DNA from 3 places in the Streptomyces sp. NPDC050504 genome. Region 1 is predicted to be linked to each of the others. Evidence: riboswitches for the same ligand, from Rfam matches in the RefSeq annotation. Region 1 holds a riboswitch; each other region holds the start of a gene.
What was found. A riboswitch is a leader RNA that binds a small molecule or an ion and turns the genes downstream of it on or off. The one in region 1 is predicted to bind cobalamin.

Region 2: linked by a shared signal. The riboswitch ahead of ACIBNE_RS02620 (CoA-acylating methylmalonate-semialdehyde dehydrogenase) and the one ahead of ACIBNE_RS24520 (ABC transporter substrate-binding protein) in region 1 are both predicted to bind cobalamin.
Region 3: linked by a shared signal. The riboswitch ahead of ACIBNE_RS28485 (cobalamin biosynthesis protein) and the one ahead of ACIBNE_RS24520 (ABC transporter substrate-binding protein) in region 1 are both predicted to bind cobalamin.

What each region holds. Positions count from the first base shown of each region.
Region 1 is NZ_JBITHO010000006.1:402,514-407,334, forward strand. Features, by position in the region: gene ACIBNE_RS24510 (MFS transporter) at 1-884, shown strand, start outside; gene ACIBNE_RS24515 (class I SAM-dependent methyltransferase) at 853-1,602, shown strand; cobalamin riboswitch at 1,653-1,835, shown strand; gene ACIBNE_RS24520 (ABC transporter substrate-binding protein) at 1,865-2,917, shown strand; gene ACIBNE_RS24525 (FecCD family ABC transporter permease) at 2,914-4,029, shown strand; gene ACIBNE_RS24530 (ABC transporter ATP-binding protein) at 4,026-4,821, shown strand, end outside.
Region 2 is NZ_JBITHO010000001.1:606,753-611,573, reverse strand. Features, by position in the region: gene ACIBNE_RS02625 (acyl-CoA dehydrogenase family protein) at 1-220, opposite strand, end outside; gene ACIBNE_RS02620 (CoA-acylating methylmalonate-semialdehyde dehydrogenase) at 217-1,716, opposite strand; cobalamin riboswitch at 1,905-2,083, opposite strand; gene ACIBNE_RS02615 (pirin family protein) at 2,325-3,290, opposite strand; gene ACIBNE_RS02610 (tetratricopeptide repeat protein) at 3,382-3,735, shown strand; gene ACIBNE_RS02605 (glycosyl hydrolase family 18 protein) at 3,812-4,821, opposite strand, start outside.
Region 3 is NZ_JBITHO010000008.1:63,705-68,525, forward strand. Features, by position in the region: gene ACIBNE_RS28470 (lysozyme) at 1-482, shown strand, start outside; gene ACIBNE_RS28475 (anion permease) at 686-1,972, shown strand; gene ACIBNE_RS28480 (hypothetical protein) at 1,988-2,209, shown strand; cobalamin riboswitch at 2,353-2,494, shown strand; gene ACIBNE_RS28485 (cobalamin biosynthesis protein) at 2,584-3,537, shown strand; gene ACIBNE_RS28490 (cobyric acid synthase) at 3,534-4,821, shown strand, end outside.

The DNA of each region.
Region 1 (4,821 bases):
CGTACCTGGTGCACGGCGTGGACGAGGCGCGGCGCCCGGCGTTCCTGTCGGCGGGCAACGCGGCGCTCAACGCAGGAATGGCGGTGGGCCCGCTGGTCGCCGGGCCCTTCGTGCTGTCGTCACCGGGGCTGTTGTTCCTCGGTGTGACCGTGCTGTTCGCGGTCGTCGCGGTGGGGCACGCGCGGCTGCCCGCGGCGGCGGCGGACGAGGCGCGGCCCGGTGGCGGGGGCGCGCCGGGCGAGGGGTTGCTGACGGGCCTGGCGGTCCTGCCGTTCGTCGCCAACGGTCTGGCGTTCTACCTGTACTTCCACTTCCAGCACTACATGGCGGTGTACGCGCAGGAGCGGGCGTCCACCGAGTTCTACAGCCTCGTGCTGCTCGTCTGCTTCGTCCTGGTCATCGTCGTCCAGCCACCGGCCTCGGACACGATCCGGCGCATGAGCTACCCGCTCGCGCTCGCCGTCGGTTTCGCGGGCCTCGCGGCCGGAATGGCCGTCATGGCGCAGGGCTCGCGGGTAGCGCTGCTGGCGGGCGGCGTGCTGATCACGCTGGGCGACATCGTGCTCTTCCTCAAGAACGACCTGGAGGCCCTGCGCCGCAGCTCGCGCTCCGACGCGGTGGTCTTCGGTCAGCAGCGGCTCGCCGCCGGGCTCGGCGCGTGCGCCAGCGGCGTACTGGGCGGGCAGCTGTACGGCGTGGCCGAACGGGCGGGCGACACGGGCTGGTTCTGGCTGCTGGCCGCCGCCCAGTGTCTCCTGCTGCCGCCCCTCCTGCTCGCGCTGCGGCGCGGCTCCGAAAGCACCACCACCGATACCGACGCCATCCACGACACGGAAGGAACACCGGCTCCCGATGACACACACGGGCGGATTCCAGGACGATGACTTCTGGATCGAGTTCCACGACTTCCTCTTCTCCGAGCAGCGCTACACCCAGGCCGAGGAGTTGCTGGACTCCTCGCCGCTGCTCTCCTTCGCACCCGGCGCGCGGATCCTCGACCTGTGCTGCGGTCCCGGGGTGTTCACCGTGCCGCTCGCCCGGCGCGGCTTCGACGTGACGGGGGTGGACCGCAGCCCCGCGATGCTGGAGCGCGCCAGGAAGCGGGCGGCCGACGCCGGGGCCGCGCCCGCGTACGTCCGGGCCGACATGCGGGAGTACGCGCAGCCCGGCGCCTTCGACGTCGTGCTCAACATGTTCACGTCCTTCGGGTACTTCGAGGACCCGGCCGACAACTCCCGTGCGCTGCGCACCATGCACGACTCCCTGGTGCCCGGCGGGACGGTCCTGCTCGACATGGCGGGCAAGGAACTGCTGGCCCGCAAGGTCGTGCCGCCCAAGGTCGTGCAGCGCGGCGATGACCTGCTGGTGCAGACCGACACGGTGCTGGACGACTGGGCCAGGCTGCGCAGCGACTGGGTGCTGGTGCGGGGCGACCGGGTGACGCGCACCAGCCTGGTCTGGTTCGTGTACAGCGCGGTCGAACTGCGGCGGATGGTCGAGGACGCGGGCTTCGCGGACGTCGAGGTCTTCGGCGGTTTCGACGGCAGGCCCTACGACCACGACGCCGAGCGCCTGGTGGTGCGGGCGGTACGCGGGGAGTAATGGGCAGGGGCGTGCGACGGTTCGCCGCACGCCCTTTGCCCCGCACTCGACCGACCGTAATATCTCCTGGTCATCACCGCGACGGGAGACAGGAAGCCGGTGCGATTCCGGCACGGTCCCGCCACTGTGACCGGGGAGTGCACCCCTGAGGAAGGCCACTGCGCACCGCGCGGGAAGGCCGGGGGAACGTCGATCCGGGAGTCAGGACACTGGCCTGTCGCGGGTCCGATCCGAGGAGCGCGGACTCCGCAGGAGGCTCTACGTGTACGACGGCACACCCCGTCCCCCTTTCGCCCCACCCCGTTCCCTGCGCCTCCCGCGCCGCGGGACCCTGCGCGCCGCGGCCCTGGGCGCCGCCCTGTCGGCGGTGCTGCTGACCGGCTGCGGCACGTCCGAGGACGCGTCCGACAAGGGCGGTTCGGCCGACTCCGCCACCAAGGGGTTCCCGGTCACGGTCGACAACTGCGGCATGCGCACCACGTACGAGAAGCCGCCGTCCCGTGTGGTCGCCATCCATCAGCACCCCACCGAACTGCTGCTCAAACTCGGCCTGAAGGAGAAGATCGTCGGCACGGCCTTCCCCGACTCGGCCGTACTGCCCGAACTGAAGAAGGAGTACGCGGCGCTTCCCCAACTCGCCAAGAAGGAACCGTCGTTCGAGGCCGTCCTCGACACCGAGCCCGACCTCGTCTACGGCGGCTACGCCAGCGCGTTCGCGGAGAAGGACGGCCGCTCCCGCAAGGCCTTCGACAAGGCCGGGATCGACACCTACCTCAACCGCGAGTACTGCGGGAAGAAGCGGGTGTCGATGACGGACGCCTACGACGAGGTCCGCACCGTCGGCTCCGTCTTCGGCGTGCCCGACCGGGCAGCGCGCCTGGTGGCCGACCTCAAGGGGCGCGTCGACCGGGCCGGGAAGGCCGTCAGGGGCGCGCCCGCCGTGCCCGTGTTCGTGTACGACAGCGGGGACAAGTCGGCCTTCACCGCGGGCGGCAAGAGCCTGGGCACCGAGATCCTGAGGCTCGCGGGCGGCCGTAACGTCTTCGCCGACATCGACGAGGTATTCGGCGACGCGTCCTGGGAGCAGGTGGTGGCGCGCAGGCCCGAGGTCGTGGTGATCTACGACTACGCGGGGGCGGGCAGCGTGGAGCGCAAGAAGGAGTTCCTGCTCTCGCAGCCCGCGCTCGCGGACGTCCCGGCGGTGAAGAACAAGCGGTTCGTCGTGCTGCCGCTGACCGCGACGCTCGTCGGGATCAGGGCGCCGTACGCGGTCGAGGAGCTGGCCCGCGGTCTGCACCCGGAGCGGTTCAGGTGACGGCACCGGTCGAGGCGCCGCTCCGCGGCGCGCTCCCGGCCCCCGGTGCGCCCCTCCTCCAGGGGGCGCGCCGCTGGCCGTTCGCCGTCACGCTGGTGGTGCTGGGCGCGCTGCTGCTGGCCTCCGTCACGGCGGGCATGGCCATCGGTTCGGTGGACGTGCCCCCCGGCCAGGTCTGGGGCATCGTCAGCCACGCGCTGGGCGCCGACTGGACGGAACCCGACTGGTCGCGGGCGCGCGAGACGATCGTGCTGGACGTGCGCGGGCCGCGCGTGGTCCTCGGGGCGGTGACGGGCGCGGGGCTCGCGGTGGTCGGCACCGCGATGCAGGCGCTGGTGCGCAACCCGCTGGCGGAGCCGTACCTGCTGGGCGTCTCGTCGGGTGCTTCGCTCGGGGCCGTCTCGGTGATCGTCTTCGGATTGAGCCTGTTCGGCCCGCTGTCCCTGTCGGTCGCCGCGTTCGCGGGCGCCCTGGTGACGCTGCTGCTCGTCTACGCGACGGCCCGTACGGGCGGGCGCATCACCTCCGTGCGGCTGGTGCTCTCGGGCGTCGCCGTGGCCGCGGTCATCACCGCGGTGATGAACCTGATCCTGCTGACGTCCGGGCGGGGCAACGAGGCCCGCGAGGTGCTGGCCTGGACGCTCGGCGGGCTCGGCGGCGTCCAGTGGGACACGCTGTGGCTGCCGGGCACCGCGCTGCTGCTGGGCGTCAGCGTGCTGCTCGTCCAGGCCAGGTCGCTGAACCTGCTGCTCGCGGGCGAGGAGGCGGCGACGACGATGGGGCTCGACGTGGGCAGGTTCAGGGCCCGGATGTTCGTCCTGCTCTCGCTGGTGACCGGGGTGCTGGTGGCGGCGGCCGGGCCGATCGGCTTCGTCGGGCTGATGCTGCCGCACATCGTGCGCCTGGTCGTGGGCGGCGACAACCGCCGTGTGCTGCCCGCGTCGGCGCTCGCCGGCGCGGTGTTCCTGATCTGGGCGGACATCGCGGCGCGGACCGTCGCGGCGCCCATGGAGATACCGGTGGGAGTGCTGACGGCGCTGTGCGGCGGTCCGTTCTTCCTGTGGCTGATGCGCCGCGACGCCCGCAAGGACGCCGGCCGGGGAGTGGGATGAGCGCGATCGAACCGGCCGTCGAGCTGGCTGTGGAGGGGGTGACGCTCACCGCGGGCGCGCACCGCCTGGTGCGCGACGTATCCCTCACCGCGCGGCCCGGCGAGGTGGTGGGCCTCGTGGGGCCCAACGGCAGCGGCAAGTCGAGCCTGCTGCGCGCGGTGTACCGCGTGCTGCGGCCCGACGCGGGGCTCGTACGGGTGGGTGGCGCCGACACCTGGAAGCTGCCGGTGCGCAAGCTGGCCCGTACGCTCGCGGCGGTGGTGCAGGAGTCGGGCGCGGACTTCGACCTGACGGTGCGGGAGGTGGTGGCCATGGGCCGCACCCCGCACAAGCGGCTGCTGGACGGCGACAGCGCTCAGGACGCCGCGCTGGTGGCGTGGGCGCTGACCGCGGTGGACGCGGCGGCGCTGGCGGACCGGCCCTTCGACCGGCTCTCGGGCGGCGAGCGGCAGCGCGTGCTGATCGCCCGCGCGCTGGCCCAGCGGCCCGCGCTGCTGGTCCTCGACGAGCCCACCAACCACCTGGACGTACGGCACCAGTTGGAGGTGCTCGGCGTGCTGCGCCGGCTGCCCGCCACCGTTCTGGTGGCGCTGCACGACCTGAACCTCGCCGCGTACTACTGCGACCGGCTCTACGTGCTGCGCGACGGGGCGGTGACGGCCTCGGGGCCGCCCGCCGACGTGCTGACGGAGGAGTTGCTCGCCGAGGTGTACGGGGTGGCGGCCGAGGTCGCCGTGCACGCGCGCACGGGGGCGCCCCGGGTGACGTTCCTACCCGGGGAGCCGGTGCCCG
Region 2 (4,821 bases), on a different contig from region 1:
GGACGCCGTCGCCCCGGCCGAGGGCCGAGCCGCCGTGTTCCTCGCGGACGTAGACGCCGCCGAGTCCGAGCCCGGCCGCCCGGCGGATCACGTCGACGGGGAAGTGCTTGTCCCGGTCCCAGGCGATCGCGTGGGGTGCCAGTTGCTCCTGTGCGAAGTCCAGGGTGACCTCGGCCAGGGCGAGTTGGTCCTCGGTGAGGGTGGTGGTCACGGCGCTCACCCCATCGTGGGGATCGTGAAGCTCGCGCCCTCCTTGACCCCGGCGGGCCAGCGCGAGGTGACGGTCTTGGTGCGGGTGTAGAAGCGGATCGAGTCCGGTCCGTGCTGGTTGAGGTCGCCGAACCCGGAGCGCTTCCAGCCGCCGAAGGTGTGGTAGGCGACGGGCACCGGGATGGGGACGTTGACGCCGACCATGCCGGTGTTGACCCGGCGGGTGAACTCCCGCGCGGTGTCCCCGTCCCTGGTGAAGATCGCCACGCCGTTGCCGTAGGGGTGCTCGCTCGGCAGCCGCAGCGCCTCCTCGAAGTCGGCGGCGCGGACGACGGACAGGACGGGGCCGAAGATCTCCTCCCGGTAGACGCGCATCCGCGGGGAGACCCGGTCGAAGAGGGTGGCGCCGGCGAAGAAGCCGCCCTCGTGCCCGGGAAGCGTGAAGTCCCTTCCGTCCACGACGAGTTCGGCACCTTCGTTGACGCCGATGTCGACGTAGCGCCGGACCCGTTCGAGGGCGTCCCGACTGACCAGCGGACCGAAGTCGGCCTCCGGGTCGTCGGAGCGGCCGATCTTCAGGGTGGCGATGCGGGCCTTGAGCGCGGCGACGAGCCGGTCGGCGGTCTCCTCGCCGACGGGCACGGCGACGGAGATGGCCATGCAGCGCTCCCCCGCCGATCCGTAGCCGGCCCCGATCAGGGCTTCGACGGCCTGGTCGAGGTCGGCGTCCGGCATCACGACCATGTGGTTCTTGGCGCCGCCGAAGCACTGGGCGCGCTTGCCCCGGGCGGCCGCCGCCGCGTAGATGTGCGCCGCGATCGGCGTGGAGCCGACGAAGCCGAGCGCCTGGACGCGCGGATCGTCGATGAGCGTGTCGACGGCCTCCTTGCCGCCGTTGACGACGTTGAGCACGCCCGGCGGCAGCCCGGCCTCCAGGAAGAGTTCGGCGAGTCGCAGCGGCACGGAGGGGTCGCGCTCGGACGGCTTGAGGACGAACGCGTTGCCGCAGGCCAGGGCGGGGGCGAGCTGCCAGAGCGGAATCATCGCGGGGAAGTTGAACGGGGTGATGCCCGCGACGACGCCCAGCGGGCCGCGCAGGGAGTGCACGTCGATGCCGGTGCCGGCGTTGTCGGTGAACTCCCCCTTGATGAGGTGCGGGACGCCCGCGGCGAACTCGACGACCTCCAGGCCGCGTTGCAGGTCGCCGTGGGCGTCGGCGACGGTCTTGCCGTGTTCGGCGGACAGCAGCCGGGCGAGGTTCTCCCTTTCCCCTTCTACGAGTTGCAGGAAGCGCAGCAGTACGCGGGCGCGGCGCTGCGGGTTCCACTGCCCCCAGTCCGCCTGCGCCTCCTCTGCGTTGGCGATCGCCTCCTCGGTGTCGGCGCGCCCGGCCAGGGGCACGTGCGCCTGGACGGCGCCGGTGTTGGGGTCGTGGACGTCGGCGAAGAGCCCGGACGTGCCGGTGGTGTGCTTGCCGCCGATGAAATGGGTGAGTTCACGGACCATGGGTGCCTGCTCTCGTCAGGTCGGATCCGGGGATGGCACGGCGGACTCCGCGGCGGCACCGCACAGGGCGCGCCGGGAGGGGAAGGGCCGTGGGGACTACGAGCGCGCGACGGTGTGCGCGTGCTCCGCCGGATCACCAGGGTCGTGGGTACGGACCGGTGCCATGCGTGTCTGCTCCATCCTCGTGGACAACACGGAACATCCGCGGCCGGTATCCTGACTCCCGGATCCCCGCGCGCCGCCCGCCTTCCCGACAGACCTCGTCAGTGGCGTGTGGATGGCAGCACGCTCCCCGGTCACAGTGGCGGGACCGTGCCGGATTCACACCGGCTTCCCTGCACCGCGGACCTTGTGCGACGAACATATAGTTGGACGTCCTAGTAAGTCCAGACCCACCTCCGCCGCCCGGCCGACCGCCGCGCGCCGCCGGAGTCGCCCCGGCACCGCACGGCGACCGGCCGGGGCGGACACACCGTGACTGGCCAGGGTCGGCACGCGGCGACCGACCGGGGTCGGCACACGGCGACCGGCCGGAATCGACACACCGCGACTGGCCGGGGTCGGCACGCGGCGACCGACCAGGGTCGCCGCATCGCGACCGGTCCGGGTCAGCGCGTGCGGCCGCGCGGCTTCAGGGCCACCGGCGGGAGCGCCGGGGCCGGGATCGGGGCCCCCTCGTAGCCCTTCACCTCGCCGAAGCGCGTGCCCTCCATCCAGTCGCGGCGGGCCTCCTCGATGTCCTCCTGGGACCGCCCGATGAAGTTCCACCACATGATCAGCTCCTCCTCGAAGGGCTCTCCGCCGAGCAGCATCAGGCCCGCGTCGGAGATCGCCCGCAGAGGGAGTTCGGTGCGGCCGCAGCCCAGGTAGAGCATCGAGCCGGGGAGCAGCGCGACCCCGTCGACCTCGGCCTCGCCGGACATGGCGAGCACCGCGTACTCGAAGTCGGGTTCGAGCGGCAGGCGCGCCTCGGCGTCCGCGGCGAGCACCAGGTCGGCCCCGACGATCGGGGTGTACGCGGTGCCGGGCGAGGTCGCGCCGTCGAGGGTGCCGAGGATGACGGTGGCGGTCAGGCCGGGAGCCGTGACGTGCGGGAGCCGCGCGTGGTGCTGGAAGTGCGGCTCGACCTTGCGGTGGGAGTCGGGCAGGGCGACCCAGAGCTGGGCGCCGTGCAGGTAGCGGCCGTGCCCCCGGGGGCTCTGCTCGGAGTGGCTGATCGCGCGGCCCGAGGTCATCAGGCCCAGCTCGCGCGGGCGGATGGTGGCCAGGCTGCCGAGGCTGTCGCGGTGCAGCACCTCGCCGTCGTGCAGCCAGCTCACCGTCTGGAGTCCCTGGTGGGGATGGGGGGCGACCTGCATGCCGTCGGCGCCCTCGATGTCCTCGGGCCCGTAATGGTCCACGAAACACCAGGCCCCGACCATGCGCCTGCCGAGGTTGGGCAGCAGCCTGCGGACCTCGGTGGACGTGCCGAGCTTGACGTTGCGCGGGGTGAGGAGCTCGCGTACCGGCTCCGCCACGACGAAGCCGCGGCCGCCGCAGACTGCGGGGGTCGGCTGGCGATCTAGGTTGCTCATGGTGCTCAACGTAGCGCCGTCGGGGGCCGGCCCGGGAGCCCCACGCGCGAAGTAGTGGAATGTTCAACGAGTGGTCGTTGTTGTGGCGGGCATGAGCGAGAACTACTACGACCACGGGACGGCCGCGGAGCGCTACGAGCGCGCCAAGCTCTTCTTCGACGCGAAGGAGTACGTCACCGCCGCCGGGATCCTCGACGGGCTGGTCTCCGAGGCGCCGGAGCAGGTCGCGCCGCGCCTGCTGCTGGCCCGCGCCTACTACCACTCCGCCCGCCTCGCGAAGGCCGAGCGCGAGCTGCTGGCCGTGCTGGAGCGCGACCCGGTGGAGTCGTACGCCCGGCTGATGCTGGGCCGCACCCTGGAGCGGCAGGGCCGCACGGCGGACGCGGCGCCGCACCTGCGGATGGCGGCGGCACTGTCGGGCGACTTCGGGGACGCGCGGCCGTGAACGGCGTCCGGGCCCGGGGGCACACCCCCGGACCCGGACCCCTAACTCACTCACTCATTCACTCAGGCCGGGCGCCTCAGTACTTCAGGCCCGTGTCCAGCGCGCTCATCAGCGCCCCGTTCGACGTGTCGCCCGACATCTCCCAGATGAAGCCGCCCAGCAGCCCCTTCGACTTGATCCACGCGGTCTTCTTCGCGATGGACCAGGGGTCGTCGAAGGTCCACCACGTGCCGCCCGCGCCGGTGTAGCCGTACGTCGAGACGGACTGCTCGTCGTGGTACACCGTCATGCCCGGATAGGCCGAGAGCATGTTGGAGTAGCCGCGGGTCCCCGCCTCCTCGGGGAACTGGCCGGGCGCCGCGCCGTTGGCCGACTGCCACTCGCCGTTGACGCCTCCGGCCGCGACCTCCTTCCAGCCCCGTCCGTAGAACGGGAAGCCGACGTTCAGCTTGCGCGGGTGGACGCCCGCGTCGGTGTAGGTCTTGATCGCCTTCTCGACGCTGAACTCGAAGGAGTACGGGTCCTGCGCGTCCCGGTAGAGGTTGGCCTGGTGGCCCGTCCTGTTGGGCTCCCAGGAGTTGTCGCTGCCCGCGCCGTGGAAGTCGTACCCCTGGACGTTGGCGAAGTCGAGGTAGTCGAAGATCTTCGTCAGGTCCCAGCCCGCTTCGATCTTCACGGGGTCGGCCGGGGTGAACGCGGTGAGCAGCTTGTGCTGTCCGCCGGTCGCGTCCAGCTGCTTGCGGAACTCGGCGAGCAGCGCGGTCAGGTTGGCCTTGTCCTCCGGCTTGTAGTGGTTGCCGGGGTGGCCGTCGGAGCCGGGCCACTCCCAGTCGATGTCGATGCCGTCGAAGACGCCCGCGCCGGTGCCGGGGCCGCCCGCGCCGTTGTAGACGGGCAGGTTGCCCTTGATCCAGGTGTCGACGCAGGACTTCACGAACTTCTCGCGCGATGCCGGGGTGGCCGCCGCGTCCGAGAAGAACTTGGAGAACGTCCAGCCGCCGAGCGAAACGACGACCTTCAGGTTCGGGTGCTTGGCCTTGAGCTTCTTCAACTGGTTGAAGTTGCCCCGGAGTTTGCCCCAGCCGT
Region 3 (4,821 bases), on a different contig from region 1:
GGGACGCGGGCATGGTCCGGGGCGCGTACCACTTCGCCCTCCCGGACAGGTCGTCGGGCGCCCGGCAGGCCGCGTACTTCGTGGCGGGCGGCGGCGGGTGGCGCGCCGACGGCTGGACACTGCCGCCCGCGCTGGACCTGGAGAACGACCCGTACAGCAAGCGGAAGTGCTACGGGCTGCCGCCGACCGCGCTGACCGGCTGGATCGACGACTTCAGCGACGAGGTCCACCGGCTGACCGGCCGCCGCCCCGTCATCTACACCACGGCGAAGTGGTGGGACGACTGCACGGGCGGCAGCAGGGTCTTCGCCCGGGAGCACCCGCTGTGGCTCGCGCGCTGGGCGGGCTCGCCCGGCGCGCTTCCGGCCGGCTGGTCGTTCTGGACGTTCTGGCAGTACGCCGACGGAAGCGGAAGGCTCCCGGGTGATCAGAATCTCTTCAACGGGTCGCCCGAACAGTTGCGGGCATTCACCCGAGAGTGACCGAAGTCGGCCGAACCCCGCTGTTTCCCGGGCTTTTCCGGCCCTCCCCCGGACGCCGCTCCGGGTCGCCGGAACCCGTGCGGCCAACCGGAGCGCCCCCGCCCCGCTTAGAGACACCGCACAGCCCGTCCCAGTTCACCTTCCGTTCACCCTGGCTCCCTACGTTCATCTGAGCCACTGACGTCAAACGATTGCCTGGGTAAATGGAACACATCACGCTGCTGCTCGCGATTGTGGTCGTGACAGCTCTCGTGTTCGATTTCACGAACGGTTTCCACGACACCGCCAACGCGATGGCGACGACCATCTCGACCGGCGCTCTGAAGCCCAAGACGGCGGTGGCCATGTCCGCCGTGCTCAACCTCGTCGGCGCGTTCCTGTCCGTCGAGGTCGCCAAGACCATCTCCGGCGGACTGATCAACGAAGAGGGCATCAGGACGGAAGTCATCTTCGCGGCGCTCGTCGGCGCCATCCTGTGGAACCTGCTGACCTGGCTGCTCGGCCTGCCGTCCAGCTCCTCGCACGCCCTGTTCGGCGGCCTCATCGGCGCCGCCGTGATGTCGGCCGGCTGGTCGTCCGTCAACGGCAACGTCGTCGTCACCAAGGTGCTGCTCCCCGCGATCGCCGCGCCGATCGTCGCCGGTCTGGCCGCGATGCTCGCGACCAAGCTGACGTACAAGATCGGCAGCAGGGCCGACGACAAGGCGACCGCCAAGGGCTACCGCGCGGGTCAGATCGCCTCCGCCGGTCTCGTCTCGCTGGCCCACGGCACCAACGACGCGCAGAAGACCATGGGCGTCATCACGCTGGCCCTGGTCACCGGCGGCGTCCTGGCCCCCGGCGCCAACCCCCCGATGTGGGTCATCGTCTCCGCGGGCGTCGCCATCGCACTGGGCACCTACCTCGGCGGCTGGCGCATCATCCGCACCATGGGCAAGGGCCTCACCGACCTCGCGCCGCCGCAGGGCTTCGCCTCCCAGACCAGCGCGGCGACGGTCATCCTGGCCTCCTCGCACCTCGGCTTCTCCCTCTCCACCACGCAGTCCTGCTCCGGCGCCGTGATGGGCGCGGGCCTCGGCCGCAAGGGCGGCGTGGTCCGCTGGTCCACCGCCACCCGGATGTTCGTGGCCTGGGGCCTGACCCTGCCGGCCGCCGGCCTGGTCGGCGCGGGCGCCGAACTGCTGACCAAGCAGGGCGACTGGGGTGTCGCCGCCACCGCGGCGCTGCTGATCGCCGGGTCCGCCGTGATCTGGACGCTCTCGCGCCGCCAGCCGGTCGACCACACCAACGTCACGGACGACGAGATCCCCGGCATCGACACCCCCGCGGACCGCGAGTCCGCCGGCGTCGTCACCACCGCGATCGCGGCCGTCACCCCGCCGCCCGCCGGACCCGTCGCCTCCGCGGCCGACCTCGCCGGGGACCTCAAGACCACCATTCCGGCCCCGGCCGGAACCACCACCGACCCGGCCCGCCCGGCCACGGTGTAAGGAAGCGGAATCAGCATGAAGATCGACTGGGCAGCTCTCGGCTCCGTCTTCGGAGTCAGCCTCGTGTGCACCGTGGCCCTGGTGGGCCTGTTCACCCTCGGCATCGTGGGCCTCTCCAAGCAGGAGCAGGCCTCGGCGCAGGGCGGCTCCGCGGCCCTCGCCCGGACCGGTGCCTACGCGTGCTTCGCGCTCTGCGCGGCGGCCGTCACGTACGGCATCTACCTGATCGTCGCCTGAGCCGCGCCACCGGCGCGTCACCTTCGAGGCCCGTGGGGCGGACGGCACTTCGGTGCCGTCCGCCCCACGGGCCTTCGCGCTGCCCCACCGCCCCCGTGTGGGCCTCAGCACACTCTCCGCCGCAGGTCAACGGCGAGTTGACGGGTCTTCGCGCAGCGTGGTGGACTGCCCGAGCCAATACGGCAGCTGCAGAGGAAGCCGGTGCGAAACCGGCGCGGTCCCGCCACTGTGACCCGGGAGACGATCCCCGGAAGCCAGGAACTCTCGCCGCCGGTCACGTCGAACCAGGGCGCGGACACCCTGAGTGAGGACACATAACGCCATGCCCGGCTGCACCGCGCGCCGCCCCCTGCCCGATCCGGCGGGCTGAACCCATGCGAGCCGAGCGAGTCTTCGCCTGGGGCGCCGCTGCCGGTTTCGCCGCGGACCTGGTGTTCGCCGACCCGCGCAGGGCCCATCCCGTCGCCGCCTTCGGGCGGGCCGCCGCCGCCGTCGAGAGCGCGCTGTGGCGCGACCACCGCGGCCGGGGCGCGCTGCACACCGCGGTCTGCGTCGGGGGCGCGGCGGCCGCCGCCGCACTCGCCGCGCGCGCCGCGCGCCGCAGCGCCCCCGCGTCCGTCGCCCTGACCGCCGCGGCCACCTGGGCCGTCGTCGGCGGCACGTCGCTCGGCCGGGAGGCCACCGCGATCGGCGGGGCGCTGGAGGCCGGGGACCTCGACGTCGCCAGGGAGCGGCTGCCGCACCTGTGCGGACGCGACCCGCAGGCCCTGGACGGCGCCCAGATGGCGCGCGCCGTCGTGGAGTCCGTCGCTGAGAACACCTCGGACGCCGTCGTCGGCGCGCTCGTGTGGGGCGCGCTGGGCGGCGTCCCCGGCCTCGTCGCCTTCCGCGCGGTCAACACGCTGGACGCGATGGTGGGCCACAGGTCGCCGAAGTACCTGCGGTACGGCTGGGCATCGGCGCGCCTCGACGACCTGGCGGGCTGGCCGGGCGCCCGGCTCACCGCGCTGCTGGCGACCGCCGCGGGCGGGAACCCGGGCGGCGCGCTGCGGGCCTGGCGCACGGACGCATCGCGCCACCCGAGCCCCAACGCGGGACCCGTCGAGGCGGCGTTCGCGGGCGCGCTCGGGGTACGGCTCGGCGGGACGCTCTCGTACGGCGGGCGGATCGAGCACCGGGCGGTGCTCAACGGGGACGCGCGGGCCGTGGGGTCCGCGGACATCGCGCGCGCGGTGCGGCTCTCGCGCCGGGTCGGCGCGCTGGCGCTGGTGGTCTGTGCGGGGTCGCGACTGGCGGCCGGGGCGTGGAAGCGGAGGCGTACGGCATGAGCGGCACGACAGGTACGGGCACGGGCGGCGGGCTGCTCGTCGCGGGCACCACGTCCGACGCGGGCAAGAGCGTCGTCACGGCCGGGATCTGCCGCTGGCTGGTGCGGCGCGGGGTGAAGGTCGCGCCGTTCAAGGGGCAGAACATGTCCCTCAACTCGTTCGTGACGCGCGAGGGCGCCGAGATCGGGCGGGCCCAGGCCATGCAGGCGCAGGCCGCGAAGGTGGAGCCGTCGGCGCTGATGAACCCGGTGCTGCTCAAGCCGGGCAGCGACCGCTCCAGCCAGGTCGTGCTGCTGGGCAAGCCGATCGGCGAGCTGAGCGCGCGCGGCTACCACGGCGGGCGGCAGCGGGAGCTGTTCGAGCCCGTCATGGCGTGCCTGGAGGAACTCCGGGGCAGCCATGACGCCGTGATCTGCGAGGGGGCCGGCAGCCCGGCCGAGATCAACCTGCGCCGCACCGACATCGTCAACATGGGGATCGCGCGCGCCGCGCGACTGCCCGTGCTGGTCGTCGGCGACATCGACAGGGGCGGGGTCTTCGCCCAGTTCTTCGGTACGACGGCGCTGCTGGGCCCCGAGGACCAGTCGCTGGTCGCGGGCTACCTGGTGAACAAGTTCCGGGGCGACGTGACGCTCCTTGAGCCCGGCCTCGACATGCTGCACGGGCTCACCGGGCGCCGCACCTACGGCGTGCTGCCCTTCGCGCACGGCCTGGGCATCGACGAGGAGGACGGGCTGCGGGTGTCCCTGCGGGGCGCGGTCCGCGAGTCGGTCGTGGCGCCGCCGGTCGGCGAGGACGTGCTGCGGGTCGCGGTGTGCGCCCTGCCGCTGATGTCCAACTTCACGGACGTGGACGCGCTGGCCGCCGAGCCCGGCGTGGTCGTGCGGTTCGTGGACCGGGCCGAGGAACTGGTGGACGCCGACCTGGTGGTCGTGCCGGGGACCCGGGGCACCGTGCGGGCCCTCGCCTGGCTGCGCGAGCGGGGGCTCGCGGACGCGCTGGCGCGGCGGGCCGCGGAGGGGCGTCCCGTGCTGGGCATCTGCGGCGGGTTCCAGGCGCTCGGCGAGCACATCGAGGACGAGGTGGAGTCGCGGGCCGGGAGCGTGGCCGGACTCGGGCTGCTGCCGGTGCGGGTGCGCTTCGAGCGCGAGAAGACGCTGGCCAGGCCGGTCGGCACGGCGCTGGGCGAGGACGTGACGGGGTACGAGATCCACCACGGCGTCGCACAGGTGCTGGGCGGGGAGGCGTTCCTCGACGGGTGCCGGGTCGGGGCCGTGTGGGGCA